4 regions of the Lentzea sp. CC55 genome follow, and region 3 is predicted to be linked to each of the others. Evidence: riboswitches for the same ligand, from Rfam matches in the RefSeq annotation. Region 3 holds a riboswitch; each other region holds the start of a gene.
What was found. Region 3 has a riboswitch for cobalamin ahead of L6E10_RS33495 (ribonucleoside-diphosphate reductase subunit alpha). Riboswitches for the same ligand answer to the same signal wherever they lie in the genome.

Region 1 (7,138 bases), on a different contig from region 3:
GGGACCTGGTAGACGTCCTGGCCGTCGTGCAGCAGGTGCGTCTCCACCCCGACCTCGCCCGCCGGGTCCTCGAACCGGAAGAACCCGGTGGGCCGCAACGCCTCCGGTGGCGCGGCGCACCACGGTTGCGCTGCCACCCAGGCGGGCAGGAACTCCCGGAAGTGCGGTGTGAGCGTGGCCCCGGCGTGGATCTTCCCCATGCCCCGCAGGCTACGCGTGCACGAGGGTGAAGAACTCCTGCCGTGACGCGGGATCCGCCCGCAGCGCGCCCTTCAACGCCGACGTGACGGTGCTGGACCCGCTGACCCGCACGCCGCGCAGCGCCATGCACATGTGCTCGGCCTCGATCACGACGCCGACGCCCTTGGGCCGCAGCTGGTCCTGCAGCCAGTCGGCGACCTGCTTGGTGAGCCGTTCCTGCACCTGCAGGTCGCGCGCGAACATCTCCACGACCCGTGCGAGCTTCGAGAGCCCCAGGATGCGTTCGCCGGGCAGGTAGCCGACGTGCGCGACGCCGTGGAACGGCAGCATGTGGTGCTCGCACAACGACTGCACGGGTATCCCGCGCGCCAGCACGAGCTCGTCGTAGCCCTCGTCGTTCGGGAACGTCGTGAGGGTGAACGTGCGCGGCGTCAGCATCTCCGCGTACGCGTCGGCCACGCGGCGCGGGGTGTCGGCCAGGTGCACCGAGTACGGGTCCTTGCCCAGCGCCTTGAGCAGGTCGGACACGGCCTGCCGCGCCGCCTCGACGTCGATCGCTTCGTTCATCGGCCCGGCTCCTTCTAACGACAACTCTCGTCAACGTTAGAACGGCTCGCCGAATATAGTCAATGGGAGTAGGTTTTAGAGATGGCCGATTCCGTCGCCGCCGTGGCGGCCCTCGACGAGCCGAACCGGCGCAGGCTCTACGACTTCGTGGTGCGCCAGAACGCGCCCATCAGCAAGGACGAGGCCGCGCGGGCCGTCGAGCTGCCCAGGACGACAGCGGCGTTCCACCTCGACAAACTGGTGGAGCTGGGCCTGCTGTCCGTGGTGCACGAGCGGCGTTCCGGGCGCAGCGGACCGGGAGCCGGCCGGCCGGCGAAGCTCTACCGGCGCTCCGGGGAGCAGATCGCGGTGTCGCTGCCCGACCGGCGCTACGAGGCCGCGAGCCACCTGCTCGCCGACGCGCTGGCCGAGTCCGAGACCACCGGCGAGCCGGCTCGCGAGGTGCTGAACCGGCGCGCGTACGAGTGGGGCTCGGACCTGGCCGCGCGGGCGTCCGGCGACGTGGCGGAGGCGTTGGCGGACCTCGGTTTCGAACCCCGGGCCGAGGGCGGATCGATCCTGCTGGGCAACTGCCCGTTCCACAGCCTCGCGCAGCGGCACACCCGGCTGGTGTGCGGGATGAACCTCTGCCTCGTCAGCGGCCTGCTGGACGGGATCGGGGCGGACGGCGCGTCCGCCCGCCTCGCCCCGTCACCGGGCCACTGCTGCGTCCGGCTGGATCAGACGCCGTCCTCCAGGTCGCCCTCGGTCTCCAGGTAGGCCGACCTCAGCGCGTCCAAAGTGGACTCCTCCGGGTGCTCCCACATCTTGCGCTCGGCCGCCTCCAGCAGGCGCTCGGCGATGCCGTGCAGCGCCCACGGGTTCGACGTCTGCAGGAACTTGCGGGTCTCCGGGTCGAGCACGTAGGTCTCGGTCAGCTTCTCGTACATCCAGTCCGCTACGACGCCGGTCGTGGCGTCGTAGCCGAACAGGTACTCGACCGTCGCCTGCAGCTCGAACGCGCCCTTGTAGCCGTGGTTGCGCATCGCCCCGACCCAGCGCGGGTTCACCACGCGGGCGCGGAAGATCCGCGACGTCTCCTCGGTCAGGGTGCGCGTGCGGACCGCCTCCGGCCGCGTGCTGTCGCCGACGTACGCGGCGGGCGCCTTGCCCGTCAGCGCCTTGACCATCGTGACCATGCCGCCGTGGTACTGGAAGTAGTCGTCCGAGTCGGCGATGTCGTGCTCGCGGGTGTCGATGTTCTTGGCCGCCACCGCGATCCGCCGGTACGCGGACTCCATGTCCTCGCGGGCGGCGACGCCGTCGACGCCGCGGCCGTACGCGTACCCGCCCCACACCGCGTAGACCTCGGCGATGTCCGACGAGTCGCGCCAGTTGCGGCTGTCGATCAGCGGCAGCACGCCCGCTCCGTACGCACCCGGCTTGGAGCCGAAGACGCGCAACGTGGCCCGGCGCTGGTCGCCGTGCTCTTCCAGGTCCTTCACCACGTGCGCGCGGACGAAGTTGTGCTCCGCCGGCTCGTCCAGGTGCGCGACCAGCTGCACGGCGTCGTCCAAAAGGGACACGACGTGCGGGAAGGCGTCGCGGAAGAAGCCGGAGATCCGGACGGTCACGTCGATGCGCGGCCTTCCCAGCTCCTCCAGCCCGATCACCTCGAGGCCCGTGACGCGGCGGGACTGGTCGTCCCACACCGGCCGCACGCCGAGCAGCGAAAACACCTCGGCGATGTCGTCGCCGGCGGTGCGCATCGCGGACGTCCCCCAGACCGACAGGCCGACCGAGGGCGGCCACTCGCCGTCGTTCTCGTCGCGGTAGCGGGCGAGCAGCGAGTCGGCCATCGCCTGGCCGGTCTCCCACGCGAGGCGCGACGGGATGGCCTTCGGGTCGACCGAGTAGAAGTTGCGGCCGGTCGGCAGCACGTTCACCAGGCCGCGCAGCGGAGAACCGGACGGGCCGGCCGGGATGTAGCCGCCGTCCAGCGCGTGCAGGACGTTCGTCATCTCGTCCGTGGTGCGCGCCAGCCGCGGAACGACCTCGACAGCCGCGAACTCCAGGATCTTCCGGACGTCCGCGGACTCGTGCAGGGTCTCGGCGACCTCGGGGTTCCAGCCCCCGTCCTCCATCGCCTGGACGAGTGCGCGCGCCTGCTCCTCGACGGCGTCGACGTCCTCCCGTGCCGTGGTCGTGAGCCCGAGCGCCTCGCGCAGACCGGGCAGCGCGGCGACCTGACCGCCCCACATCTGCCGTGCCTGCAGCATCGCGAGCACGAGGTTCACGCGCACGCTGCCGGTCGGCGCCTCGCCGAGGACGTGCAGGCCGTCGCGGATCTGGACGTCCTTGACCTCGCACAGCCAGCCGTCGACGTGCAGCAGGAACTCGTCGAACTCGGCGTCGTGCGGCCGGTCCTCGAGGCCGAGGTCGTGGTCGAGCTTCGCGGCCTGGATCAGCGTCCAGATCTGCGCGCGGATCGCGGGCAGCTTGGACGGGTCCATCGCGGAGATGTTGCCGTACTCGTCGAGCAGCTGCTCCAGCCGTGCGATGTCGCCGTAGCTGTCGGCACGGGCCATCGGCGGCACCAGGTGGTCGACCAGCGTGGCGTGCGCGCGCCGCTTCGCCTGCGTGCCCTCACCGGGGTCGTTGACGAGGAACGGGTAGATCAGCGGCAGGTCGCCCAGCGCCGCGTCCGTGCCGCAGGAGGCCGACATGCCGACGGTCTTGCCGGGCAACCACTCCAGGTTGCCGTGCTTGCCCACGTGCACCACGGCGTCCGCGCCGAAGTTCGACTCGATCCACCGGTACGCCGCGAGGTAGTGGTGCGACGGCGGCAGGTCCGGGTCGTGGTAGATCGCGATCGGGTTCTCGCCGAACCCGCGCGGCGGCTGGACGATCACCGCGACGTTGCCCGACCGCAGCGCGGCCAGCACGATCTCGCCGTCCTTCGACCTGCTGTGGTCGACGAACAGCGTGCCCGGCGCGTCGCCCCAGTGCTCCTGCATCGACTCGCGGAAGTCGTCCGGCAGCGTCTCGTAGAACTCGCGGTAGTCGGCCGCGGCGATGCGGATCGGGTTGCTCTCGAACTGCTCCTGCGTGAGCCAGTCGGCGTCCTGGCCACCGGCGGCGATCAGCGCGTGGATCAGCTTGTCGCCGTCGAGCTCGTCGACGCCCGGCAGCTCGTCGCCGATGTCGTAGCCGTGCTCCTTCATGGCCTTGAGCAGCCGCACGGTCGACGCGGGCGTGTCGAGTCCGACGGCGTTGCCGATGCGCGAGTGCTTCGTCGGGTACGCCGACAGCATCACGACGACCTTGCGGTCCCTCGCCGGGATGTGCCTCAACCGGCCGTGGCGGACCGCGATGCCCGCGACGCGCAGCGCCCGTTCCGGGTCGGCCACGTAGACCGTGAGGCCGTCGGAGTCGATCTCCTTGAACGAGAACGGGACCGTGATGATCCGGCCGTCGAACTCCGGGATGGCGACCTGGGTCGCGGTGTCCAAAGGAGACAGTCCGTCGTCGTTGGAGTCCCACGTCTCACGGCTCGACGTGAGGCACAGGCCCTGGAGGATCGGCACGTCGAGCGCCGCCAGCGCACCGACGTCCCACGCCTCGTCGTCGCCCCCGGCCGACGCCTTCGCCGGGTTCGTGCCACCGGCCGCGAGCACCGTCACGACCAGGGCGTCCGCCGCGCGCAGCGTGTCGAGCAGCTCGGGCTCCGCGGTGCGCAGCGAGGAGCAGTAGACGGGCAGCGGCCTGCCGCCCTTGGCCTCGATCGCGTCGCACAGCGCGTGCACGAACGCCGTGTTCCCGGCCACGTGGTGCGCGCGGTAGTAGAGGACCGCGACCGTCGGACCCTCCGCCGGGGTGTTCTCCCGTTCCAGCACGCCCCAGCTCGGGGTGGCGGCGGGCGCCTGGAAGCCGTGACCGGTCAGCAGCACCGTGTCCGACAGGAACTTGTGCAGCTCGGTGAGGTTCGCCGGCCCGCCGTGGGCGAGGTAGAGGTGCGCCTCCGCGCAGACGCCGCCGGGCACCGTCGACAGCTCCATCAGCGCCGCGTCGGGCTGCATCTCACCGCCGAGCACCACGACCGGCAGCCCGCCGGCGAGGAGCCAGTCGAGGCCCTCCTCCCACATCCGGCGCCCACCGAGGATGCGCACGAGCACCAGGTCGACGCCCTCGACGAGCGCGGGCAGGTCCTCGGCCGTGAGCCGTGCGGGGTTGCCGAGGCGGTACTCGGCACCGCTCGCACGCGCCGACAGCAGGTCGGTGTCGGAAGTCGACAGCAGCAGGATCACGCAGGCTCCATCCCTCGTGGGGTCCTCGCCCCAGGTTGCGGGTGACAGGCGAAGCGGAGTTCCTGACTCCCAGCGTGTCCGCTGGTCACAGTGGCGGGACCGCGCCGGATTCACACCGGCTTCCTCCTGTGCTTCGCCGTTCGGGCTCACCCTAACCGGCGGGTTACAGTCCGACCTATGCGTAGTCACCCGGATGCCTGCCCCGGCGCCGTCGAGCTGCACCCCGCGGCCGACGGCGGGCTGGCGCGCATCCGGGTGCCGGGCGGCACTCTTTCCGCTGCTCAGTGGGACGTCGTGCGGGTCGCGGCCGCCGAGCTCGGCTCGGGTTCGATCGAGCTGACCTCGCGGGCGAACCTCCAGATCAGGGGCCTCGCGGACGGGGTGGAACTGGGCTCCCGGCTGCGTGCCGCCGGCCTGCTGCCCTCGTGGTCGCACGAGCGGATGCGCAACATCATCGCGGCACCGCTGGAGGACAACCAGGCGCTGGTCGACGAGCTCGACGCCGCCCTGTGCGCGGACCCGTCGCTGGCCTCGCTGCCGGGCCGGTTCCTGGTCACGGTCGGCGCCTCGGTGAGCGGCCTGGGCGGCGACTTCGGCCTGGTCAGCCAGGGCGACGGCGGGACGGTCCTGCTCCTCGCGGGCCGCGACACCGGCGTCCGCGTGACCGATCCGGTCGACGCCGTGGTGACCGCGGCCCGCCTCTTCGGGTCGCTGCGCGGCACCGCGTGGCGCCTGTCCGAAGTGGACGGCGGTGTGCGGAAGATCACCGAGCACTTCGGCGTCTCGCCGGGTGACCGGTTCAGCCCGGTTGTGACTCCTGTCGCACCTTCACCCGTGACGCCGGGCGTCCCGCTCGGCCGGCTGGACGCGGCGCAACTGCCGGGCGTGCCGCTGCGGCTGACCCCGTGGCGCAGCCTGGTGGTGCCCGCCGGGACCGGCACGTCCGGCTTGATCACCGACCCCGCCTCGCCGTGGCACGGCGTCAGCGCCTGCACCGGCCGCCCCGGCTGTGCCAAGTCGCTGTCCGACGTCCGCGCCGACGCGCGCGCTTGGCTCGGAACCCCGCACGACCGACCGGTCCACTGGTCGGGCTGTGCACGCCGTTGCGGTCGCCCCGCCGGCGATGTGATCGAGTTCGTCGCGACCGGCGACGGCTACGAGGAGATCCGTTGACGCAGTACATCAAGGACGGCGCGGAGATCTACCGCCAGTCCTTCGCCACCATCCGCGCGGAGTCGGACCTCACCAGGTTCCCCGGCGACGTCGCGACAGTGGTCGTCCGCATGATCCACGCCTGCGGCATGACCGATCTGACCGACGACGTGGCGTTCTCGCCGAACGTCGTCCGCGACGCCCGCGAGGCGCTGAACAACGGCGCCCCGATCCTCTGCGACGCCAACATGGTCGCCTCGGGTGTCACGCGCCGCCGCCTGCCGAAGGACAACGAGGTCCTCTGCTACCTGCAGGACCCGCGCACGCCGCACAGGGCGCGGGAAATCGGCAACACCCGCAGTGCCGCGGCGCTCGAGCTGCTCGCGGACCGCTTCGAGGGCGCCGTGATCGCGATCGGCAACGCCCCCACCGCGCTCTTCCACCTCCTCGACCTCCTCGACCGGGGCGCGCCCAGGCCCGCCGCGGTGATCGGCATCCCGGTCGGGTTCATCGGGGCGGCGGAGTCCAAGGAAGCCCTGGCCGCAACGGATCTGGAGCACCTCGTGGTGCTCGGCCGGCGCGGCGGGAGTGCCATGACGGCGGCGGCCATCAACGCGATTGCGAGCGAAGAAGAATGACGGGCAAGCTCTACGGTGTCGGCCTCGGTCCCGGCGACCCGGAACTCGTGACGGTCAAGGCCGCGCGGCTCATCGGCGAGGCCGACGTGGTGGCGTTCCACAGCGCCCGGCACGGCAGGTCGATCGCGAAGACCATCGCGGCGCCGTACCTCCGCGAGGGCCAGGTCCTCGAACAGCTCGTCTACCCGGTCACGACCGAGGAGTCGGACGACTACCAGGGCGAGATCGACGCCTTCTACGAGGAGGCCGCGGGCAGGCTCGCCGCGCACCTCGACGCCGGGCGCACGGTGGTCG
Region 2 (7,138 bases), on a different contig from region 3:
GGCACCCGCGACGCGCTTGTCCCTGGCGAGGCCGAGGTAGTCGTTGCTCGCGAGGTCGAGGTCCGTCGAGTCCGCCGTGCGCGGCCTCACGCGCCGGGTCAGACCCGCCTTGGACCGCGCCTCGGAGCGGACGTCGATCCAGTCGAACGTCGACTCACCGCCACTGGACACTGCCTCGGTTGTGCTCACGGTCACCGACTGAGTCTCCCATCCGCCGACTAGCGTGCCGCTCGTGGACCTGTTCACCTTCACGCGCGCCGAACTCACCTCACCGGTGCAGTTCGCCGGCGGCCGCTGGGTGGTGTCCGCGTACGACGACGTGCGTGCCGTGCTGGCCGACCCGGTCACGTTCCTGCCCGACAACGCGCTGACCGCCGTCACCCCGGTCGCACCCGCCGCGCTGCGGTCCCTGGTGAGGGCCCGCTTCTCGCTGCCGCCGACACTCGCGAACAACAGCTCCGAGTCCCACACCCGCCTGCGCAAGCTGGTGGCGTCGTTCTTCACGCCGGCCCGCGTCGCCGCTGCGGAGCCTCGCATCCGGTCCCTGGTTTGGGAACGGCTGGGTGGCACGGATCTCGTGCGCGACCTCGCGTGGGACCTGCCCGCGATCGTGCTGATGGACCTCCTGGGTTGTCCGAATGTTGACATTCCGACGTTGAAGCGGTGGAGCTCCGGCTCGCTGGAGTTCTTCTGGGGCGACATCACCCGCGAACGGCAGCTGGAGCTGGTCGACGACGTCGGCGACTTCCACCAGTGGCTGGTCAAGCGCTACCACGCGCGCGACGGCGAGCTGTTCCGCGCGCTCGCCGACGCCGGGGTGTCCGCCGAGGACTCCGCGGGCCTCTGCTACTTCCTGCTGATCGCGGGGCAGGAGACGACGACCCAGCTGCTGTCCACGGCGTTGCGCCGGGCTCTGCTGGACCGCGAGCTGTGGGCGCGGCTGCCGTTGCCCGGTGTCGCGGAGGAGTTCGTCGAGGACGTGCTGCGCACCGAGACGCCCGTGGTGACGTGGCGGCGGCTGACCGCGCGGGAGGTGGTGCTGTCCGGGGTGCGCGTGCCCGCCGGCGCCGAGCTCGTGTTGTTGTTGCGCGGCAAGGAGACCGATCCGCGGCACCTGGCCTTCGGCTACGGCAGGCACTTCTGCCTCGGCGCCGGGCTGGCCCGGCTGGAGGCCGCGGTGACGCTGCGGACGGTGGCCGGGCACGAGCCCTCGCTGCACCTCACCGGGCCTGGTCCGGACTGGCTGAACCTGCTGTCGTTCCGCGCGCCGCGGTCGGTCACGGTCGCGCGATGAGCTTGCCCCTCGTGGTGCGGGCTTCGAGCGCCCGGTGCGCCTCGGCGATCTCGTCGAGCCGGTAGACGTCGCCGAGCCCGAGGGCCTCCTCCGGCAGGCGCGAGGCGGGCGAGCTGCACGAGCAGGGTGCCGGCACCGCCGGACGTCGCCTCGGCCAGCACACCGTGCTGGCCGTCCTGTCGAGTTCCTGCTGAACCAGGGCATGACCGCCGACGAGATCCGTGCGGGCGTTATCTCTCTCGCGGACACTCTCGCGGCTGAGGTTTGATGCTGGGGTGCTGAACCGCCAACTCTCCGGAATCCGCAAGAAGACGCTGCTGGAAAGGCTCGGCCCCGTGCCGGACGTCGACCCCGACCGGTACGGCGACGGCGGCCCGGTGGAGACGCTGGAGAAGCGGGTCGCGGAGCTGCTGGGCACCGAGGCGGCGCTGTTCGTGCCCACCGGCACCATGGCGCAGCAGATCGCGCTGCGCTGCTGGGCCGACCGCACCCACAACCCGATCGTGGCGATGCACCCGCGTGCGCACCCCCTGAACCACGAGGACGACGCGCTGACCGTGCTGTCCGGCCTGCGCCCGGTGAAGGTGCGCGACTGCGAGGTGGGCTCCTGCCCGGAGCCGTACGGGACGCTGCTGCTGGAGGTGCCGGACCGCGAGGCCGGGTTCGTCCTGCCGGCCTGGGACGAGCTGACCTCGCTCGTGGACCTGGCACGGGAACGGGACGCCGTCGTGCACCTCGACGGCGCGCGGCTGTGGGAGAGCACGTACGGCCTCGGCAAGCCGCTGCCCGAGATCGCGGGCCTGTTCGACTCGGTCTACGTGTCGTTCTACAAGTCGCTCGAAGGCATCTCGGGCGCGGCGCTCGCGGGTTCGCAGGACTTCGTCGACCAGGCGCGCGTCTGGCGGCACCGGTACGGCGGCATGCTGTTCCAGCAGTGGCCCGCCGCCCTGTCGGCGTTGCACGGCCTCGACACCGTGCTGCCCCGGCTGGGGCTGTACGTCGAACACGCCAAGGTCGTGGCCGCCGCCCTGGACCTGCCCGAACCGCACACCCACCAGTTCGCGCTGCACCTGCCGGGCGACCCGGAGCGGCTGACCGAGGTGAGCGGGTCGTTCCTCGGCGGGTTCTGGCGGGACGGGACGCTCGCCAAGACCGAGATCACGGTGGCGGAGCCCGCGCTGGAGTGGACCGCCGACGAGGTCCGGGAGGCCTGGGCGGAGTTCCGGAGCCTGATCTAGGGCGACGTCGACTGCCATCGCCCGATCGTGTCGCCGAGCCTTCTGCCACGATCAGATCTCGGCGTGATCAGGAGGCAGTTCGACATGACCGCCCACGTGTTCGTGGACGAGCCCAAGGAGAAGGGCTTCCTGGTCACCGCGGCGGCGTTGCTCCCAGGCGATCTGGTCTCCGCACGCCGGACCGTGCGCGGTCTGGTCATGGCCAACCAGCGGAGGATCCACTTCCACAAGGAATCGGATCAGCGCAGGAAACAGATCCTGGACGTGGTGGTGGAGATCGCGCCGGAGGTCACGATCTACGACGGATCGGCGCACGTGCGCAGGCGCCAACGGGATGCATGCCTCGTCCGGCTGGTCTGCGACCTCGCGGTGTCCGGCGCCGGGATGCTGGTGCTCGAACAGGACGATTCCGTCCTCGAAGCCGACAAGAAGCTCCTCTACCGCTGTGTTCGAGATCTCGGGTGTCACGAGACGCTCGTCTACCGGCACCACCGCGCCCACGAGGAACCGCTGCTCGCGTTGCCGGACGCGATCGCCTGGTGCTGGCACCGGGGTGGTCAGTGGAAGAAGCGGTGCAGCCTTTGGTCGCCGCGGTGGAAGTCGTCTGAAACCGCGAAACCCGGCCCACCCACCGTCCGGAAGGCTGCCGGGTCCACTTCGCAGCGCTAGTGCGACTGCGCGGACCCACGATACCGCACTTCTGACGCGACGTCGCTCACCTGGCTGTTGGACCCGGCGGTGCGAAGTGCGACGATGCCGGGGCTGTGAGGGGAGTGCGAGGAAGCCGGTGCGAATCCGGCGCCGTCCCGCGACTGTGACCGGCCCGGCAGGGTCGGGAGTCAGGAACTCGTCCCCCTCTTCACCTGACCGCGGGCGTGGACACCCGAGGAAGGACTTCACCGAGCATGTTCCCCTTTTCGGCTGTCGTCGGACATGACGACCTCCGCCTGGCCCTGCTGCTCAACGCCGTTCACCCCGGCATCGGCGGCGTTCTCGTCCGAGGTGAGAAGGGGACCGCGAAGTCGACGATCGTGCGTGCCCTCGCCGCGCTCCTGCCCGAGCTGGAGGTGTCGGCGCACTGCCGCTTCGGGTGCGTGCCCGGCAGCGCGGACTGCCCCGACGCGCCGCACGAGGGCGTGGAGCGGCGGCGCGCGAAGCTCGTCGAGCTGCCCGTCGGCGCCACCGAGGACCGGCTGGTCGGGTCGCTCGACCTCGAGAAGGCGCTGACCGAGGGCGTGCGGGCGTTCCAGCCCGGGTTGCTGGCGGCGGCGCACCGGGGCGTGCTCTACGTCGACGAGGTCAACCTGCTGCACGACCACCTGGTCGACCTGCTGCTCGACGCCGCCGCGATGGGACGCGCGCACGTCGAGCGCGAAGGCGTGTCGATCTCGCACCCGTCGCAGTTCCTGCTGGTCGGCACCATGAACCCCGAGGAGGGCGAGCTGCGGCCGCAGCTGCTCGACCGGTTCGGGCTGACGGTGGCGGTGAAGGCGGCGCGGGACGTCGGCGTGCGCACCGAGGTCATCCGGCGCCGGCTCTCCTACGAGGCGGACCCGGTGGGGTTCGCGCGGAAGTGGGAGGACGAGGACGCCCTGCTCCGGCAGCGGATTGCCGACGCGCGGCACAGGCTGCCCGCGGTGTCCCTCCCGGACGGTGAGCTGCGCCGGATCGCCGCCGTCTGCGCGGCTTTCGAGGTCGACGGCATGCGCGCGGACCTCGTGGTCGCCCGTGCCGCCACGGCCCACGCGGCGTGGCGGGGCGCCGATCAGGTCGAGGAGCAGGACGTCGAGACCGCGGTCCGGCTCGCGCTGCCGCACCGGCGCCGCCGCGACCCGTTCGACGAGCCCGGCATCGAGGAGCAGCAGCTCGAGGACGCCATGCGGCAGGCGGCCGAGCACGCGGAGGACCCCGGGGAGGGACCGGACGACGACGGGCCGGGTGGTGGTGAGCTGCCCGAACCGCAGGAGGGCCCGAAGGGCGGCGGGAACGCGCCCGGCGACCGTCCGGCACCGGAGCCCGCGCCCGCGTTCAAGGCGCGGCTGCTGGAGGTGCCCGGCGTCGGCGAAGGCGCGCCCGGCAAGCGTTCGAGGGCACGCGCCCGCACCGGCCGGGTCGTGCGTTCGTCCACAGTGGACGGCAATGGGCTGCACCTGGTCGACACGCTCACGAACGCGGCGCCGCACCAGCGGGCCCGCGGCCGCAGCGGACCGGGACTGCTGCTGACGGGCGCCGACCTCCGCAAGGCGGTCAGGGAGGGCAAGGAGTCGAACCTCGTCCTGTTCGTCGTCGACGCCTCCGGCTCGATGGCGGCGCAGAAGCGGATGTCGGCGGTCAGCGGCGCGGTGATCTCGTTGCTGCGCGACGCCTACCAGCGCCGGGACAAGGTCGGCGTGGTCACGTTCCGCGGCAGCCAGGCCGAGGTCGCGCTGCCTCCGACGACCTCCGTGGACGCGGCGGCGACGCGGCTCAAGAAGATGCGCACTGGAGGACGGACCCCGCTCGCGGACGGCCTGCTGAAGGCCCACCGGGTGCTGGAGGTCGAACGGCTGAGGGATCCGCGCAAGCGCCCGCTCGTGGTGCTGCTGACCGACGGGCGCGCCACGTCGTCCGGGCTCGGCGGTGACCCCGCCAAGGACGCGCTCAAGGCCGCCGGGCTGCTGGAGCAGACCGCCGTCGTCGTCGTGGACTGCGAGCAGGGGCACGTCCGCCTCGGGCTCGCCCAGAAGATCGCCGAGGCGCTGCAGGGCACCTGCGTGCGGCTCGACCAGCTGTCCGCCGACCACCTCGCCGGCGTCGTCCGGGCCGCATAAGGAGATCCCGATGCCTCAAGGACAACCCACCGAGGTGCCGAAGGACGGCCTGACCACCCGTCAGCGCCGCAACCGGCCGTTGCTCATGCTCCACACCGGCGAGATGAAGGGGAAGTCGACGTCGGCGTTCGGCCTCGCGCTGCGCGGCTGGAACCAGGGCTGGGACATCGGCGTGTTCCAGTTCGTGAAGTCCGCCAAGTGGAAGGTCGGCGAGGAGTCCGCGTTCAAGGCGCTCGGCCGGCTGCACGACGAGACCGGCGAGGGCGGCGCCGTCGAGTGGCACAAGATGGGCGAGGGCTGGTCCTGGACCCGCAAGCAGGGCACCGAGGACGACCACGCCACCGCCGCGCGGGAGGGCTGGGCGGAGATCGCCCGCCGCATCCGGTCCGAACGCCACGGCCTCTACGTGCTCGACGAGTTCACGTACCCGCTGCACTGGGGCTGGATCGACGTCGACGAGGTGGTCGACACGCTGACGACCAGGCCCGGTCACCAGCACGTCGTCATCACCGGCAGGTACGCGCCCCCGAAGCTCGTCGACGCCGCCGACCTCGTGGTGGAGATGACCAAGGTCAAGCACCCGATGGACGCCGGGCAGAAGGGCCAGCGGGGGATCGAGTGGTGAACAGGCTGGTCGTCGCCGCCCCGGCCTCCGGCAGCGGCAAGACGACCGTCGCCACCGGCCTGATGGCCGCGCTGCGCCTGGCCGGGTCGCGGGTCGCGCCGTTCAAGGTGGGACCCGACTACATCGACCCCGGCTACCACGCGCTGGCGACGCGGCGGCCCGGTCGCAACCTCGACCCGGTGATGGTCGGCGAGCACCGGATCCCCGGCCTGTTCGCGCACGGTGCCAAGGGTTGCGACATCGCCGTCGTCGAGGGCGTGATGGGCCTCTTCGACGGCCGCGTCGACACCGCGGGCATCGGCTCGACCGCGCACGTCGCCAAGCTGATCAACGCGCCGGTGCTGTTCGTCGTGGACGCCCGCGGGCAGAGCCGGTCGCTGGCCGCGCTGCTGCACGGGTTCCGCGGCTACGACCCGACGGTCCGGCTCGGCGGCGTCATCCTCAACCAGGTCGGCTCGGAACGGCACGAGCAGGTGCTCAGGTCGGCGTGCGACGAGGTCGGCCTCGACGTGCTCGGCGTGCTGCCCCGCGACCCGCGGTTCTCCCTGCCCTCACGGCACCTGGGCCTCGTGACGGCCGCGGAGCACGGGCCGGAGGCCGTCGCCGCGGTCGACGCGATCGCCGCCGCCGTCGCGAAGCACGTCGACCTCGACGCGGTGCGCAGGCTCGCGGCGTCGGTGCCCCCGACGGCCGTCGCCGCGTGGGAGCCGCGGGTCGACCGCGTGCGGGACGAGCCGCTGGTCGCGGTCGCCGGGGGAGCGGCGTTCACGTTCGGCTACGCCGAGCACGTCGAGGTGTTGAAGGCCGCGGGCGCCGCGGTCGCCGTCGTCGACCCGCTGAACGACGAGGACCTCCCGCGGGGGACGGCCGGTCTCGTCCTGCCGGGCGGGTTCCCCGAGCAGCACGCGGAAGCCCTGTCGGCCAACGCGAAGCTGCGCGACGCCGTGACGCGGTTCGCCCGATCGGGCGCTCCCGTGCACGCCGAGTGCGGAGGGTTGCTGTACCTCGCCCGCTCGCTCGACGGGCACCCGATGTGCGGGGTGGTCGACGCCGAGGGGTTCATGACCCCGAAGCTGACCCTGGGCTACCGGGACGCGGTGGCCTCCGCGGGTTCGCCGCTGCACCCGCCGGGCAGCCGCGTGACCGGCCACGAGTTCCACCGGACCCAGCT
Region 3 (7,138 bases):
GGTGACGGTGTCGCTGATGGATCTGGCGCAGCCACGCACCGCGGCCGCCACGAACCCCCGGCTGATCGAGGTCGACGAGAAGCAGTACAGCGCCAACCGAGGCCCGTGCTTCGAGGCCGCACGCACCCTGCGCGCAGTGCGGGCGGTCGTCGGCGAGCACTTCGAGGAGTGGCCGGAATTTGAGGCAGCCGCGGCCGAGCAGGCGATCCGCGCCTAACTGTCCGTGCCGGTGCTGCTGCCCTCCTCACAATCCACCCAAGAGCAGCACCTCGGCTCACTCAACATCTACAGCTATACCGCCGCGGCCTTCGACCCCTTCGACGAAGGGCTCATGCGGCTGTTCACCACCACAGCGTCGGCCACGATCGCCAGCGCCCAACGCCACCAGCGCTCACGAGACCACATCAGCAGCCTGGAACAGGCACTCGTCTCCCGGGCCGTCATCGACCAGGCTAAAGGCGTCTTGATTGCCGTGCACTCCTGCACCGCCGACAAAGCGTTCGCGATGCTCGTGCAACGCTCACAGCGCGAGAACATCAAACTCCGCGACATCGCCAAAAGTCTGCTCGACTCAGTCGCCCGCTCCTGAGCCCCTCTCGGCCGCATCCCTAGATCGCGTGAATTGTGATCCATGCGGTATCGGCCGGATGACCCCTGTCGGCGACATCTTTTGAGCAGCCCACGGCGGTGCCAGGCCTACGCACTTCTCGAAGACGTCAACGTTGTCTCGCCCACCGAGTCATTCTTCCTGAACCTTCAGGCGCTTGAGGCGCCGCTGGTGGAGTTCGACGTCAGCGACGGTAGCGCTGAGCTGGATCGTCACCTGCTCTCGGCGCCGGCCAAGAGCACTGCGGCCGGTCGTAGCCGGATCGGTGGCGGTAGGCGCTGGCGACGTGCCTCAGCAAGGTGTTGCCGCTCAACGCCCAAAACATCTCGTTGATGACGTCGGCCCCGCTGGCGGCGTCGAGCCCGATGGTGGACCGAACGTTGGACTCAAGGAAGACCAGCGGCGCCTCATGCGCGTCGGCGATCGCCAGCACGTCCCTCACGTCACGACCGCCGTCTCGGCGCTCCGCCCCCTTCTTCTCAGCACGCGCCCTGTCGTGCGCGATCTGCTCACGAATCCACGCGATCACCTCGCTCACACTGGATGCGCTCACGGAAGTCCTCACCTGCCTTCCACGCTCACGCTGAAACACCAGCCGAATCCACGCTTACCGAGCACCGATGTGCTGGACTGGTCGGCCGGACCTGCGCGAGGCGTTACCGCGAACGCAGCGGATCACGGCCTCGGCGAGGCTCAACGCGTGATGCGGTGCATCGGAGGAAGTGACACGACAACTGAGACTGATCATGGTGCCACCACCGTGAGATACGTGCAGATACGCAGGTCACACAAGATCGACATATCTCGCTTGGTGCTTCGTGATGCACTCCGAGCTGCTCGGCCAGCCGCCGGATCACCGGCTTCGGATCCGACTCCCGATACAGCCGGACCGCACGAGCCCCTCAGCTCATCGGGGTACTTCCTCGGTGCTGCCACGGACGACTCCCTTCAGGTCCTATCGGACCATGCTTGAAAGTCTCCGAGCTACCGGGGGAACCTCAGAGGGCCAAAGGGCCGTTGGAAGTAGCCGTGCCCCCGCCGGGTGACGGGGGCACGTCACGGCAGCGAGGTGGCTTGTCGGAGCACCCACTGCCAGCCTTCGGTGGCCTACTTCGACGGCGCGATGAGCCCCGAGCCGCCCGCGCGGGCCTGGTCGAACCGGCGGGTGACGTCGGTCCAGTTGACCAGTGACCACAGCTTCTGCACGTAGTCCGGTCGCACGTTGCGGTACTGCAGGTAGTAGGCGTGCTCCCACGCGTCGAACACCAGCACGGGCGTGGTGTTCATGCCGACGTTGCCGTGGTGGTCGTAGACCTGCTCGACGATCAGGCGCTGCGACAGCGGCTCCCACGCCAGCACGCCCCAGCCCGACCCTTGCACCAGCGACGTCGCGGCCGAGAGCTGCTTGGCGAACGCGTCGAACGAGCCGAAGTGCTCGTCGATCGCGGCAGCGAGCTCGCCGTCGGGGCGGTCTCCGCCGTCCGGGCTCAAGTTGTCCCAGAACATCGTGTGCAGCACATGCCCGGACAGGTTGAAGGCGAAGGTCTTCTCCAAGCCGACGATGCCGGTGAAGTCCTCCTTCTCCCGGGTTTCGGCAAGCCGTTCCAGGCTGTCGTTCGCGCCCTTGACGTAGGCGGCGTGGTGCTTGCTGTGGTGCAGCTCAAGGATCTCGCCGGTGATCGCGGGCTCAAGCGCCGCGTAATCGTAGGGCAGATCCGGCAGCACGTACTGGCTCATGGGGGCTTCTCCGAGAACTCCGTGGGGTCTATCGCCACTCTTTCGCAAGAGCCATAGATTTGCAACAGACTGATCGTGAGGTGGGGTGGAGGAGTGCTTCGCGGGAATCACGGACGGGTCCGTGGCGCGCCTCGCTATCCCGAGCACCCAGGATCATTCAGGCGCGTGTCCAGGTCATTGGTGCTGTCCACGGGCGGCCGACTGCCGGCGAGCCTCTTGACCTGATGGTGAATCCGGATCATCGGGAGCTGTAGCTGGGAGCGTGTCGCTCGGTCAGTTGGTCGACCCGCACCCGCTGGCCTGGTACGCCCACATCGCCTGTCCGTGGCTCGCGCACGCCGGGCTGGCCGTCACCAGGTCTGCTGGTCCAACAGGGGAATTGGCGTCAGTGAACAAGGCATGATGATCTGACGACGTCGATCCGCTGTTCACTGATCAAGCCGGTGCGAACGCACTTGGGCGCGACGGTGCGGCTCAGGGGAGTGCGGGCACAGCTCGGCCATCGCTGGAGTGATCGTTCGGGTGCTGCCCAAGCGAATAACACGCCCACTAGATGTAGTTGCAGATCACTCGACTCCGCCCATGTAGTGTGCCGCAGAGCTGGTTCGGCCGATCATCCAGATCGGTCGTCGCAAGAGGGAACCCGGTGTGAGTCCGGGACTGCCCCGCAGCGGTGAACGGGAACGAAAGCCGTCAGAAGCACTGGACGTGAACGTCTGGGAAGCGACGGCCGGTAGGAGCCGACAGGCGTGCCCGCGAGTCCGAAGACCTGCCAGCGCCCCGCACGCTTCGACGCGTGCGGGTGTCCGAGGCCCCGAGGGAGGGCGGGAGGACGTGGCGGTCGCGCGCGCCCGTTCGCTCCTCGCTGTCCTCGTGGCCACCTGAGCTCGCGAGGAGAGAGCTATGACGGCGGTCGACACAGTCGCCACCACGATGCGCGTCAAGAAACGCAATGGTTCACTCGAACCGGTCGACCTGAACAAGATCGTGCGCGCGGTCGAGCGCTGCGCGGTCGGTCTGCACGACGTCGACCCGTTGCGGGTCGCCACCAAGACGATCAGCGGCCTCTACGACGGCGCCACCACCGAGGAGCTGGACCGGCTGTCGATCCAGACCGCCGCGGCGCTCGTGTCGGAAGAGCCCGAGTACTCCAAGCTGGCCGCTGGTCTGCTTGCGGCGTTCATCGAGAAGGAAGTGCACCGGCAGGGCGTGCAGTCCTTCAGTCAGAGCGTTGCCCTCGGCCACGCGGAGGGCCTGATCGGTGACGCGACCGCGAAGTTCGCGGCCGCCAACGCCCGCGAGCTCGACAACGCGATCGACCTCGAGGGTGATCGGCGGTTCGAGTACTTCGGTCTGCGCACCGTCTACGACCGCTACCTGCTGCGCCACCCCGCGAAGCGCTCGGTGATCGAGCAGCCGCAGTACTGGCTGCTGCGCGTCGCCTGCGGTCTCTCGCACACCGCCGCCGAGGCCATCGACTTCTACCGGCTGATGTCGTCGCTGGCGTACCTGCCCAGCTCGCCGACCCTGTTCAACTCCGGCACGGTGCACACCCAGATGTCCTCGTGCTACCTGCTCGACTCGCCGCGCGACGAGTTGGAGTCGATCTACGACCGGTACAAGCAGATCGCCCGGCTGTCGAAGTTCGCCGGTGGCATCGGCGTGCAATGGTCCCGAGTCCGGTCACGTGGTGCGTTGATCCGCGGCACGAACGGCCACTCCAACGGTATCGTGCCGTGGCTGCGCACGCTTGACGCGTCGGTCTCGGCGGTCAACCAGGGCGGCCGCCGCAAGGGCGCTGCCTGCGTCTACCTGGAGACGTGGCACCCGGACATCGAGGAGTTCCTCGAGCTGCGCGACAACACCGGCGAGGACGCCCGCCGCACGCACAACCTCAACCTGGCCAACTGGATCCCCGACGAGTTCATGCGCCGCGTCGAGGCTGACCAGGACTGGTCGCTGTTCGACCCGGACGAGGTCCCGGAGCTGGTCGACCTGTGGGGTGACGAATTCGACCGCGCCTACCGCGGCGCTGAAGAGGCCGGCCGGGCTGTGCGCACGGTCAAGGCTCGTGACCTCTATGGACGGATGATCCGCACGCTCGCCCAGACCGGCAACGGCTGGATGACGTTCAAGGATACGGCGAACCGCATGTGCAACCAGACCGCCGAACCGGGCAACGTGGTGCACCTGTCCAACCTGTGCACCGAGATCATCGAGGTCACCAGCGACGAGGAGACCGCGGTCTGCAACCTCGGCTCGGTCAACCTCGGCGCGCACGTGGCCGATGGCAGGATCGACTGGCAGCGCCTGCGTTCCACGGTCCGCACCGCTGTGGTGTTCCTCGACCGCGTGATCGACATCAACTACTACCCGACCGAGCAGGCGGCGCGGTCCAACCCGCGCTGGCGCCCGGTGGGCCTCGGTGTCATGGGCCTGCAGGACGTGTTCTTCAAGCTGCGCCTGCCGTTCGACTCACCACAGGCGCGCGAGCTGTCGACGCGCATCGCCGAGGAGATCTACCTGACGGCCCTGGAATCCTCGGCCGAGCTCGCCTCGTCCGCAGGCGCGCACCCGGCGTTCGCGGAAACGCGCGCCGCCAAGGGAGATCTGCAGCCCGACCTGTGGGGCGTCACGCCCACGCAAACCGAACGGTGGAGCGCCCTGCGTGAGCGGGTCAGCGAGCACGGGCTGCGCAACTCGCTGCTGATCGCCATCGCGCCCACCGCGACGATCGCCTCGATCGCCGGCTGCTTCGAGTGCATTGAGCCGCAGGTGTCGAACACGTTCAAGCGTGAGACGCTGTCCGGCGAGTTTTTGCAGATCAACTCCTACCTGGTGCGCGAGCTCAAGTCCCGCGGCCTGTGGACGGACGCGATCCGCAACCGGCTCAAGCAGGACGAGGGCTCGGTGCAGGGCGTCGGCGAGTTGCCCGAGGAAGTGCGCTCGTTGTTCCGCACAGCGTGGGAGTTGCCGCAGAAGTCGCTGATCGAACTGGCCGCGGCGCGCGGACCGTACATCGACCAGAGCCAGTCGCTGAACCTGTTCGTCGCCTCGCCGACGATCGGCAAGCTCTCCTCGATGTACCTCTATGCCTGGAAAGCCGGGCTGAAGACCACGTACTACCTGCGCTCCCGTCCGGCGACGCGCATCCAGCAGGCCACCGTCAGCGTCCCGACCGCCACCTCGGCCGACGCCGTCGCCTGCTCCCTGGAGAACCCCGAGTCCTGTGAGGCTTGCCAGTGACCACGCTGTCGAACACCAGTCGCAAGAACGCCCTGCTCGACCCCGGCATGGACCTCACGCTGCGGCCCATGCGCTACCCGCTGTTCTACGAGCGCTTCCGTGACGCCATCAAGAACACCTGGACCGTCGAGGAGGTCGACCTCCACTCGGACCTCGCCGACCTCGGCAAGCTCTCCGAGGCCGAGCGGCACCTGGTCAACCGGCTCGTGGCGTTCTTCGCGACCGGCGACACCATCGTCGCGAACAACCTGGTGCTCAACCTCTACGAGCACGTCAACGCTCCCGAGGCGCGGCTCTACCTGTCGCGTCAGCTGTTCGAGGAGGCCGTGCACGTCCAGTTCTACCTGACGCTGCTCGACACCTACCTGCCCGACGAGAACGACCGCGCCGACGCGTTCGCCGCGGTCGAGACGATCTCGTCGATCCGCGCCAAAGCCGAGTTCTGCTACAAGTGGATCGACTCGATCTCGTCGCTGACAGAGCTGCGGACGCGCGAGGACCGCCGATCGTTCCTGCTCAACCTGATCTGCTTCGCGGCGTGCATCGAGGGCCTGTTCTTCTACGGCGCCTTCGCCTACGTCTACTTCCTGCGGTCGCGCGGGTTGCTGAACGGACTCGCGTCCGGGACCAACTGGGTGTTCCGCGACGAGTCGATGCACATGGCGTTCGCGTTCGACGTCGTTGACACCGTGCGCCGCGAGGAGCCGGACCTGTTCGACGAGTCATTGTTCGAGGACGTCCGGCAGATGCTGCGCGAGGCCGTGAACGCCGAAGTGCAGTTCGCCGAGGACCTGCTCGGCGGTGGCGTTGCCGGCATGTCGGTGGCGGACATGCGGTCGTACCTGGAGCACGTCGCCGACCGTCGGTTGCAGGTGCTCGGGGTCGAGCCGATCTACGGGTCGAAGAACCCGTTCGCGTTCATGGAGTTGCAGGACGTGCAGGAGCTGTCGAACTTCTTCGAGCGCAGGGTGTCGGCGTACCAGGTCGGGGTGACCGGCACGGTGTCGTTCGACGAGGACTTCTAGAGGAGAAGGGCGACCAGGTCCTCTGGCCGCCCTTCTGAACTGTTTGCTGACAGCGGTAATAGTGGCTCAGCTGCTGGATCAGGATGTCCTTACCCGGTAAGCAAAAATCCAGGTGTGGCCTGCACGTGATGCAGGCCCACGCCTGGATCGCGCCCCATGACGACCTCGAGCCGCCATGCTGCTCGCCGTCGCCGCTCGGGCAGCAGACTACGACCGCGTCGCTCGGTGTCCCTGTGCCTGGCGTGCCTGCTTCGGCCAGGGCTTGAGCTTTGGCCTCGGCGGCCGTCACGACCATCTCCCACGACAGAACGGGCCGCCGGTCGCCCCGTTCGTCGAGGACTTCCTTGATCGAAAGCACCGCCTCACGCCACCGCACTGATTCTCTCCATAGCTTCAGTGTATACTGAAAGCAAGCTCCGGCGCGGAGTCAACCGACGGCAAAGGCCACTAACCGCAGGATTGCAATCAAGGCACGACCACTGTCAGCTGAGTCGGCGAACCCGCAACACGGCGTAGTTCACGG
Region 4 (7,138 bases), on a different contig from region 3:
TCCAACAACGGCTACGAGGTCGTGAACATCGGCATCAAGCAGCCGATCACCGCGATCCTGGAGGCCGCGCAGGAGCACCGCGCGGACGCGATCGGCATGTCCGGCCTGCTGGTCAAGTCGACGGTGGTCATGAAGGAGAACCTCGAGGAGATGAACTCCCGGGGTGTGGCCGCGCGGTGGCCCGTCCTGCTCGGTGGCGCGGCGCTGACCCGCGCGTACGTCGAGAACGACCTGACCGAGATGTACTTCGGTGACGTCCGCTACGCCCGCGACGCGTTCGAGGGCCTGCGGCTGATGGACGCGATCATGGCGGCCAAGCGCGGTGAGGCGCCCGTGGTCGACGAGGAGGCCAGGGCGAAGGCGGCCGAGCGCAAGGCGCGCCGGGAACGGGCGCTGCGCCTCGCCGCCGCCCGCAAGTCCGCCGTCGAGGAGGAGGCGCGCACCGGCCGTTCCGACGTGGCGGCGGACAACCCGGTCCCGGTACCGCCGTTCTGGGGCAGCCGGGTCGTGAAGGGCATCCCGGTCGCGGACTACTCGGCACTGCTGGACGAGCGGGCGACGTTCATGGGCCAGTGGGGCCTCAAGGGCACGCGCGGCGGCAACGGACCGTCCTATGAGGACCTGGTCGAGACGGAGGGCCGCCCGCGCCTGCGGTACTGGATGGAACGCCTTGCCACGGAAGGTGTTCTTGCCCACGCCGCCGTCGTCTACGGCTACTTCCCGTGCGTCTCCAAGGGAGAAGACCTGATCATCCTGCAAGAGCCCTCGCCGGACTCGCCGGAGCGCTTCCGGTTCACCTTCCCGCGCCAGAAGAGGGATCGGCGGCTCTGCCTGGCCGACTTCTGGCGCCCGAAGGAGTCCGGTGAGGTGGACGTCATCGCGTTCCACCTCGTGACGATGGGGCAGCCGATCGCCGACTACGCGAACGAGCTGTTCGGCAAGAACGCGTATCGTGACTACCTGGAAGTCCACGGACTGGGGGTCCAGCTCACCGAAGCGCTGGCCGAGCACTGGCACAAGCGCGTCCGCGAGGAGCTCGTGTGGCCGGGTGGCGGGTCAGTCGCCGCGGAAGACCCCGCCGACGTCGAGGAGTACTTCAAACTCGGCTACCGCGGTGCGCGGTACTCGTTCGGCTACGGCGCCTGCCCCGGCATGGAGGACCGCCGGCGCGTCGTCGAGCTGCTCGACCCGGCGCGCATCGGGGTCTCGCTGTCCGAGGAACTCCAGCTCCACCCGGAACAGTCCACCGACGCCTTCGTGGCGCACCACCCGGAGGCGAAGTACTTCAATGTCTGACCCGCAAGCGGTCCTGTGGGACATGGACGGCACGCTGCTGGACTCCGAGAAGCTGTGGGACATCCCGCTCTACGAGTACGCGGAGAAACTGGGCGGCGTGCTGTCGCCGGAGACCCGCGAACGCATGGTCGGCAGCAACGTCCCCACCACCATGCGCCTGCTGTTCGCCGACGTCGGCATCGAGCCGACCGACGCCGACATGGCCGACGGCGCCGCGTGGATCTCGCGCCGCACCGAGGAGGTCTTCCGCGCCGGCCTGCCGTGGCGGCCGGGCGCCCAGGAGGCGCTGAAGGCCGTGCGCGCGTCCGGTGTGCCGATGGCGCTGGTGACGTCCACCGAGCGTTCGCTGACCGAGGTCGCGCTGGACACGATCGGCCGCGACCTGTTCGACGTGACGGTGTGCGGCGACGAGGTGGACGGCCTGAACAAGCCGCTGCCCGAGCCGTACCTGAAGGCCGCGCGGCTGCTGGGCGTCGATCCGGCGCGGTGCGTGGCGGTCGAGGACTCGCCCACGGGCGTCGCGGCGGCGGTGGCGGCCGGGTGCACCGTGCTGGTGGTGCCGTGCGACGTCGAGGTGCCGGCGGGGGAGAGGCGGGTCTTCCGCGACTCCCTCACCGGCGTCGACCTCGAGGTGCTGCGCGCGCTTTAGCGGTGTGGCGCCGCGGCGGGGGTCCTCGCCCGGCGCGTGGCCGGGTCGACCAGCAGGCCGAACACCACGCCGATGCCGACGTGGAGCGTGGCGAGCTGGGCGAGCGAGCTGAGGCGGAACTGCCACAGCACGGCGACCGGCACGTCCGCGGGGATCGTGTCCGGTGACGCGGGGAACGCGAGCAGCACCACCGCGACGGCCGCGGTGACCGCGAGCAGCACGGCGGTCGTGCGGACCGGCTGCGACTGCTCGCGCAGCCGGTCGGCCAGCAGGCTCGCGCCCCACACGATCACCAGGCCCGCGACCACCACACCGAGGTAGAGCGCGGTGCGGTGGTCCACCGTCCCCGGGTCACCCACGGCGGGCGGGTTGGCCGGGTACTTGAGCCACGGCAGCAGCGCCACGGCGCCGAACACCGCGGCGCCGAGCGCGAAGCTGCGCGTGAACGGCGTGCCGGCGGCGAACCAGCGCTTCGACAGCGCGTAGGCCGTGGCGAACACCAGGCCCACCGCGACGCCGACGATCACCACGCCGAGCATGCCGCCCACGACCTGCGTGCCGCGACCGACCAGCTCCTCACCGCCGTGGGAGTGGCCGTGGCCGTCACCGGAGGGTTCCCGCGCCGCCTCGACCGCGAGCGCGGCGCGGATCGGGATCTCGGTGACCAGGAGCTGCACGAGCGCGGAGGCGACGCCGGCGACGGCGCCGGCCGCGACCCCGCGCAGCGCGAGGGACCTGTACGTCGTCATCTGCTTGATCAGCGGATCAGTGGCACGGGACGCCGAGGGCGTGGCGGCCGTCGTGGAAGAACTCGTGCAGCAGCTCCGAGCTCGCGCCGAGCGCGAGGCCGTTCTCCTGCAGGACCAGGTAGGTGACGATCAGGCCGAGCAGTGAGACGGCGAAGGCCCACTTGGGCACGCGGACGGCGGACAGGCTTGCTGCGGGGCTCGTCATGACGGGCTCCTCCATACCTCGTGGAAGGTCAACTCTCCTTGCGGCGCCGCAGCCGGTCTCCTGACTCCCGGATCAACGCTGCCCCCGCGTCTTCCCAGCCCCTCGCGGGACCAGTGACGTGCTCGGCGGGGATCGCTTCCCGGTCACAGTGGCGAGGACCGCGCCGGATTCACACCGGCTTCCCGTCACTGCGGCGCGTGCACCGTAAGTTCACCGGCCGGTCAGGCACAACCGGCCATAAGAGTTGTTGCGTTCCTCACTTCACGAGCGGACAGTCGCCGCACTTCCCACCTGCGGCGACGCGGTAGTAGAGGCAGCAACTCCTGCGCACGAACCCGACTTCGCCGGGAAAGCTCAGGAATGTGCCGGCCTGTTCGAACGGCGGTGCGCTCATGAGCAGTTCGCCCCGTTCTTCCGCTTCCTCCGCCGTGAGCATCTGTGCGCGCACAACCATTTTCAGCGCACCCGCGATGTTCGACATCGCGTTGCCCCACAACAACCCTCGCGCCACCGGCGTGACCGACTCGATCGCCTCGACCACGGGTTCCAGCGCCTCGGCGGCGGGCGGACCGAGCCGCGGCTCGTCGATGCGGACGCTCAGGCCGTTGACCGGGTGGTGCTGCCACCACAGGTTCTCCGGCCGGACGTCGATCGGGAGGTTCGCGGCCGTGAGCGGGCTGAGCAGCCGCGCGGTGTAGCCGAGGAAGAACAGGCTCGCCGCGACGCGGGGTTCCTCCGCCCGGTACCGGACAGCGATGGCGTCGATGGTGTTCTTGAGCGCCGGGCCCTCCAGGAGCGCCGTTCCCGGCGACCAGGAGTCGTCCGGACGGCCGACGTCGAGCGCGAAGAAGGGGTTGATCCCGCGCACCCGGCGCAGCGCTGCGAGGACCTCCGCGAATTCGGACACGGGAATTCACGCTACCGGGTGTTCATGCAGGACAGATCACGTCCACGGCCTGGGACAGATGCGACCGCGGTGCGGACCGGGGTCCGGGGGATGGGAGGATGTGGAGCCGTGAAGACCTTCGATTCCCTGTTCGCAGAGCTGACCGGACGAGCCGCCACCAAGCCGGAGGGATCCGGCACCGTCGCAGCGCTCGAGGCCGGGGTCCATGCGCAGGGCAAGAAGGTCCTGGAGGAGGCGGGCGAGGTCTGGATCGCCGCCGAGTACGAGTCCGACGAGAAGCTCGCCGAAGAGATCTCGCAGCTGCTGTACCGCCTCCAGGTGCTGATGCTGGGCCGCGGCCTGACCCTCGAAGACGTCTACAAGTACCTCTGACGGAGACCCTCACATGCTGCGCGTAGCAGTCCCGAACAAGGGTGCGCTCGCCGAACGCGCCTCCGCCATGCTCACCGAGGCCGGCTACCGGCAGCGGCACGAGCCGCGCGACCTGACCGTGCTCGACCCGAACAACGAGGTCGAGTTCTTCTTCCTGCGCCCCAAGGACATCGCGATCTACGTGGCGTCCGGTGACCTGGACCTCGGCATCACCGGCCGCGACCTGGCCGCCGACTCGGGCGCCGACGACAACGGCTCCTCCGTCGAGGAGCTGCTGGCGCTGGGCTTCGGCGCCTCGACGTTCCGCTACGCGGGCCCTCGCGGCACCGACTGGAAGGTCTCCGACCTCGAGGGCAAGCGCCTCGCCACCGCCTACCCGAGGCTCGTGGGCCGCGACCTCGAGGCCCGCGGCATCACCGCGCAGGTCATCCGCCTCGACGGCGCCGTCGAGATCTCGATCCAGCTCGGCGTGGCCGACCTGATCGCCGACGTGGTGGGCTCCGGCCGCACGCTGCGCCAGCACGACCTGGTGCCGTTCGGCGAGCCGATCTGCGAGTCCGAGGCGGTCCTGATCCACCGCAACGGCACGGAGCTGACCGCCGCCAAGAAGCAGCTGACGGCCCGCCTGCAGGGCGTCGTGTTCGCGCAGCAGTACCTGATGCTCGACTACGACTGCCCGCGCTCGCTCCTCGACGACGCCATCGCCCTCACCCCGGGCCTGGAGTCGCCGACGGTCGCCCCTCTCGCGAACCCGGAGTGGGCCGCCGTGCGCGCGATGGTGTCGCGCAAGGAGGCGAACAAGGTGATGGACGAGCTGGCCGCCATCGGCGCCAAGGCCGTGCTGGCCTCGGACATCAGGTTCTGCCGCCTGTGATCACGGAGCACGCCCTGCTGGACGTGCTGCCGGGTTCCGAGGCCGAGTTCGAGTGGGCGTTCGGCGAGGCGCGGGAGCTGATCTCCGCCTCGCCGGGCTTCCGCGGCCTGGAACTGCTGCGGTGCCTGGAGGCGCCGTCGCGCTACCTGCTGCTCGTGCGCTGGAACACGCTGGAGGACCACACGGTCGGCTTCCGGCAGGGACCCTCCTACGAGCGGTGGTCTTCGTTGCTGCACCGCTTCTACTCGCCGTTCCCGGTGGTGTCCCACTTCGAGAGCGCCCTGAGCACCTCGTCGTCCGTGGTCTGATCGAAGTCCTCGTACCAGGTGCTGACGGCCCGGAAGTGCCTCGGGACGAGGACGGCGACGGTTCTCGTCGTGAAGCTCCGCAGCGACTCCCCGGCCGCGACGGGAACGGCCAGGGTGGTGCTGCGCGGGCAGTGGTGCGCGATCCACCCGAGCGCCGCCTTGGCCGTGACGCCGGTGGCCAGGCCGTCGTCCACGAGGATGACGTCGCGGTCCCTGATGACCAGCGGCTTCGTGCCCCGGTAGAGGGCGGTGCGCCTCCGGGCTTCCGCGCGTTCCTCGTCGCAGATCCGGCCCAGCTGCTCCTCGGTGAGGTTCAGGGCCCGGAGCACCGCTCTGTCGTAGATCGGTGCGCTGTCGGCCGTCACCGCGCCCACGCCGTACTCGGGGTGACCGGGAGCGCCGATCTTCCTCGCCACGACCACGTCGAGCTCGGCGTGCAGGTGCTCGGCCACCTCCCTGGCGACCGGGACGCCGCCTCTGGGCAGGCCGAGGACCAGCGGGTCGTGCCACGAGCGGTCGGCGAGTCGCGCTGCCAGGGCGCGGCCCGCTTCCTTCCGGTTCGCGAACCTCTTCACAGTCCCGTTGACGCTACGCCCCTGCGAGGCCGGTCGGACAGGCCGAGGACATCGGTGGTCGTGCGGCCCGAGCCCGCGCGGGTGGCGAACCGGAACAGCATCGAGGCACGTCCCGGTGCCGGCCGCGGTACGCGGAAACTCACCCGGATGTGTCGGCCGCGGGTCTTCGTGGCGGTGGTGGGGCTGCGATTCCTGTCGTGGCCTGCGTCAGCGTTCGCGGACGAACAGCGCCTGCGCCGTCGTCCCCACCGGCCCCTCCACGTCGTGCACCACGCTGGTCGCGAGCCCGACCCCGTCCTGCCCGATGGTGGTCCGCGCGTCCAGGCCGATCCACTCGCCGGCGGGCGAGCGGTGCAGGTGCACCGTCAGGTCGGTGTTGATGGCGTACCACTTGCGGATGTCCAGACGGGACGAGACGCCGCTGGCCGAGTCCACCACGGAGAACAGGCGCTCCAGCGGGGACGGCTCCGAGCCCTCGACGACGGCCACGCGTGGGCGGGCCCACACCTGCGCGTCGCCCGGCGTGAAGATGCCGCCGGACAGGGAGAGCCACTCGACGGCGGCCAGGTAGCCACCGGACCAGTGGTCCGGGATCTCCATCGGCACGGCCGACGTGGGCGGTGCGAGCGGCGGCGGTGCGCCGGCGGCGACGGCGGTGGTGTCCGCGCCGACGATGCGCCACGCGCGGGCCGTCAGCACCGCGCGGCCCTGGAAGGACAGCGAAGCCGCCAGCAGCTCCACCGAGCGACCCGGGCGTTCGACCGAGGTGGCGACCGCCAGGTCGGCGACCGGGACGGGACCGAGCACCTCGAACGTCACGCGGGCCAGGGCGGACGACGGGGTGCCCAGGTCTTGCAGGGCGCGGACCAGCAGGGCCGAGGGCGGGCCGAGGTGCTGGCTGTCCGGGCCCCACGGGCCCACCGTGTGCTGCGTGGAGCGGAACGTGCCGTCGCCCAGCGGCTCGTAGAAGGCGGCCATCAGTCGCGGTCCCGGAGGGCCTCGGCGTCGTCGGGCTCCGGCCAGCCGGGGTAGGGCGGCGGGGTGCCGTCGAAGGCCGGGCAGAACGCCTTGTGGTCGCAGTAGTCGCACAGGCGGCTGGGATTGGGGCGGAAGTCGCCCGTCGGGGCGGCGCGCATGATGGCCTGCCAGATCGCCTCGAGGGTGCGTTCGAAGCGGGCAAGCTCCGACTCGTCCGGCGTGTAG

Region 1: linked by a shared signal. The riboswitch ahead of cobN (cobaltochelatase subunit CobN) and the one ahead of L6E10_RS33495 (ribonucleoside-diphosphate reductase subunit alpha) in region 3 are both predicted to bind cobalamin.
Region 2: linked by a shared signal. The riboswitch ahead of L6E10_RS39510 (putative cobaltochelatase) and the one ahead of L6E10_RS33495 (ribonucleoside-diphosphate reductase subunit alpha) in region 3 are both predicted to bind cobalamin.
Region 4: linked by a shared signal. The riboswitch ahead of L6E10_RS14535 (CbtB-domain containing protein) and the one ahead of L6E10_RS33495 (ribonucleoside-diphosphate reductase subunit alpha) in region 3 are both predicted to bind cobalamin.

The regions. Positions count from the first base shown of each region.
Region 1 covers NZ_JAJCXE010000008.1:95,946-103,083, forward strand. Annotated here, with positions in the region: gene L6E10_RS05480 (hypothetical protein) at 1-200, opposite strand, end outside; gene folE (GTP cyclohydrolase I FolE) at 211-768, opposite strand; gene L6E10_RS05490 (metalloregulator ArsR/SmtB family transcription factor) at 850-1,527, shown strand; gene cobN (cobaltochelatase subunit CobN) at 1,488-5,054, opposite strand; cobalamin riboswitch at 5,089-5,223, opposite strand; gene L6E10_RS05500 (hypothetical protein) at 5,232-6,227, shown strand; gene L6E10_RS05505 (precorrin-8X methylmutase) at 6,224-6,844, shown strand; gene L6E10_RS05510 (precorrin-2 C(20)-methyltransferase) at 6,841-7,138, shown strand, end outside.
Region 2 covers NZ_JAJCXE010000057.1:220,956-228,093, forward strand. Annotated here, with positions in the region: gene L6E10_RS39485 (8-amino-7-oxononanoate synthase) at 1-195, opposite strand, end outside; gene L6E10_RS39490 (cytochrome P450) at 233-1,294, shown strand; gene L6E10_RS39495 (hypothetical protein) at 1,278-1,430, opposite strand; gene L6E10_RS39500 (low specificity L-threonine aldolase) at 1,570-2,532, shown strand; gene L6E10_RS39505 (hypothetical protein) at 2,596-3,201, shown strand; cobalamin riboswitch at 3,267-3,402, shown strand; gene L6E10_RS39510 (putative cobaltochelatase) at 3,438-5,342, shown strand; gene cobO (cob(I)yrinic acid a,c-diamide adenosyltransferase) at 5,353-5,967, shown strand; gene L6E10_RS39520 (cobyrinate a,c-diamide synthase) at 5,964-7,138, shown strand, end outside.
Region 3 covers NZ_JAJCXE010000054.1:165,339-172,476, reverse strand. Annotated here, with positions in the region: gene L6E10_RS33515 (hypothetical protein) at 1-217, shown strand, start outside; gene L6E10_RS33510 (ANTAR domain-containing protein) at 224-589, shown strand; gene L6E10_RS33505 (hypothetical protein) at 792-1,145, opposite strand; gene L6E10_RS33500 (superoxide dismutase) at 1,715-2,344, opposite strand; cobalamin riboswitch at 2,929-3,136, shown strand; gene L6E10_RS33495 (ribonucleoside-diphosphate reductase subunit alpha) at 3,248-5,590, shown strand; gene L6E10_RS33490 (ribonucleotide-diphosphate reductase subunit beta) at 5,587-6,615, shown strand; gene L6E10_RS33485 (adenosylcobinamide amidohydrolase) at 6,509-6,910, opposite strand; gene L6E10_RS33480 (hypothetical protein) at 7,098-7,138, opposite strand, start outside.
Region 4 covers NZ_JAJCXE010000019.1:590,412-597,549, forward strand. Annotated here, with positions in the region: gene metH (methionine synthase) at 1-1,296, shown strand, start outside; gene L6E10_RS14525 (HAD family phosphatase) at 1,289-1,945, shown strand; gene L6E10_RS14530 (CbtA family protein) at 1,942-2,694, opposite strand; gene L6E10_RS14535 (CbtB-domain containing protein) at 2,711-2,899, opposite strand; cobalamin riboswitch at 2,953-3,085, opposite strand; gene L6E10_RS14540 ((2Fe-2S)-binding protein) at 3,156-3,806, opposite strand; gene L6E10_RS14545 (phosphoribosyl-ATP diphosphatase) at 3,915-4,178, shown strand; gene hisG (ATP phosphoribosyltransferase) at 4,192-5,052, shown strand; gene L6E10_RS14555 (antibiotic biosynthesis monooxygenase) at 5,049-5,360, shown strand; gene L6E10_RS14560 (phosphoribosyltransferase) at 5,294-5,935, opposite strand; gene L6E10_RS14565 (thioesterase family protein) at 6,143-6,916, opposite strand; gene L6E10_RS14570 (PD-(D/E)XK nuclease family protein) at 6,913-7,138, opposite strand, start outside.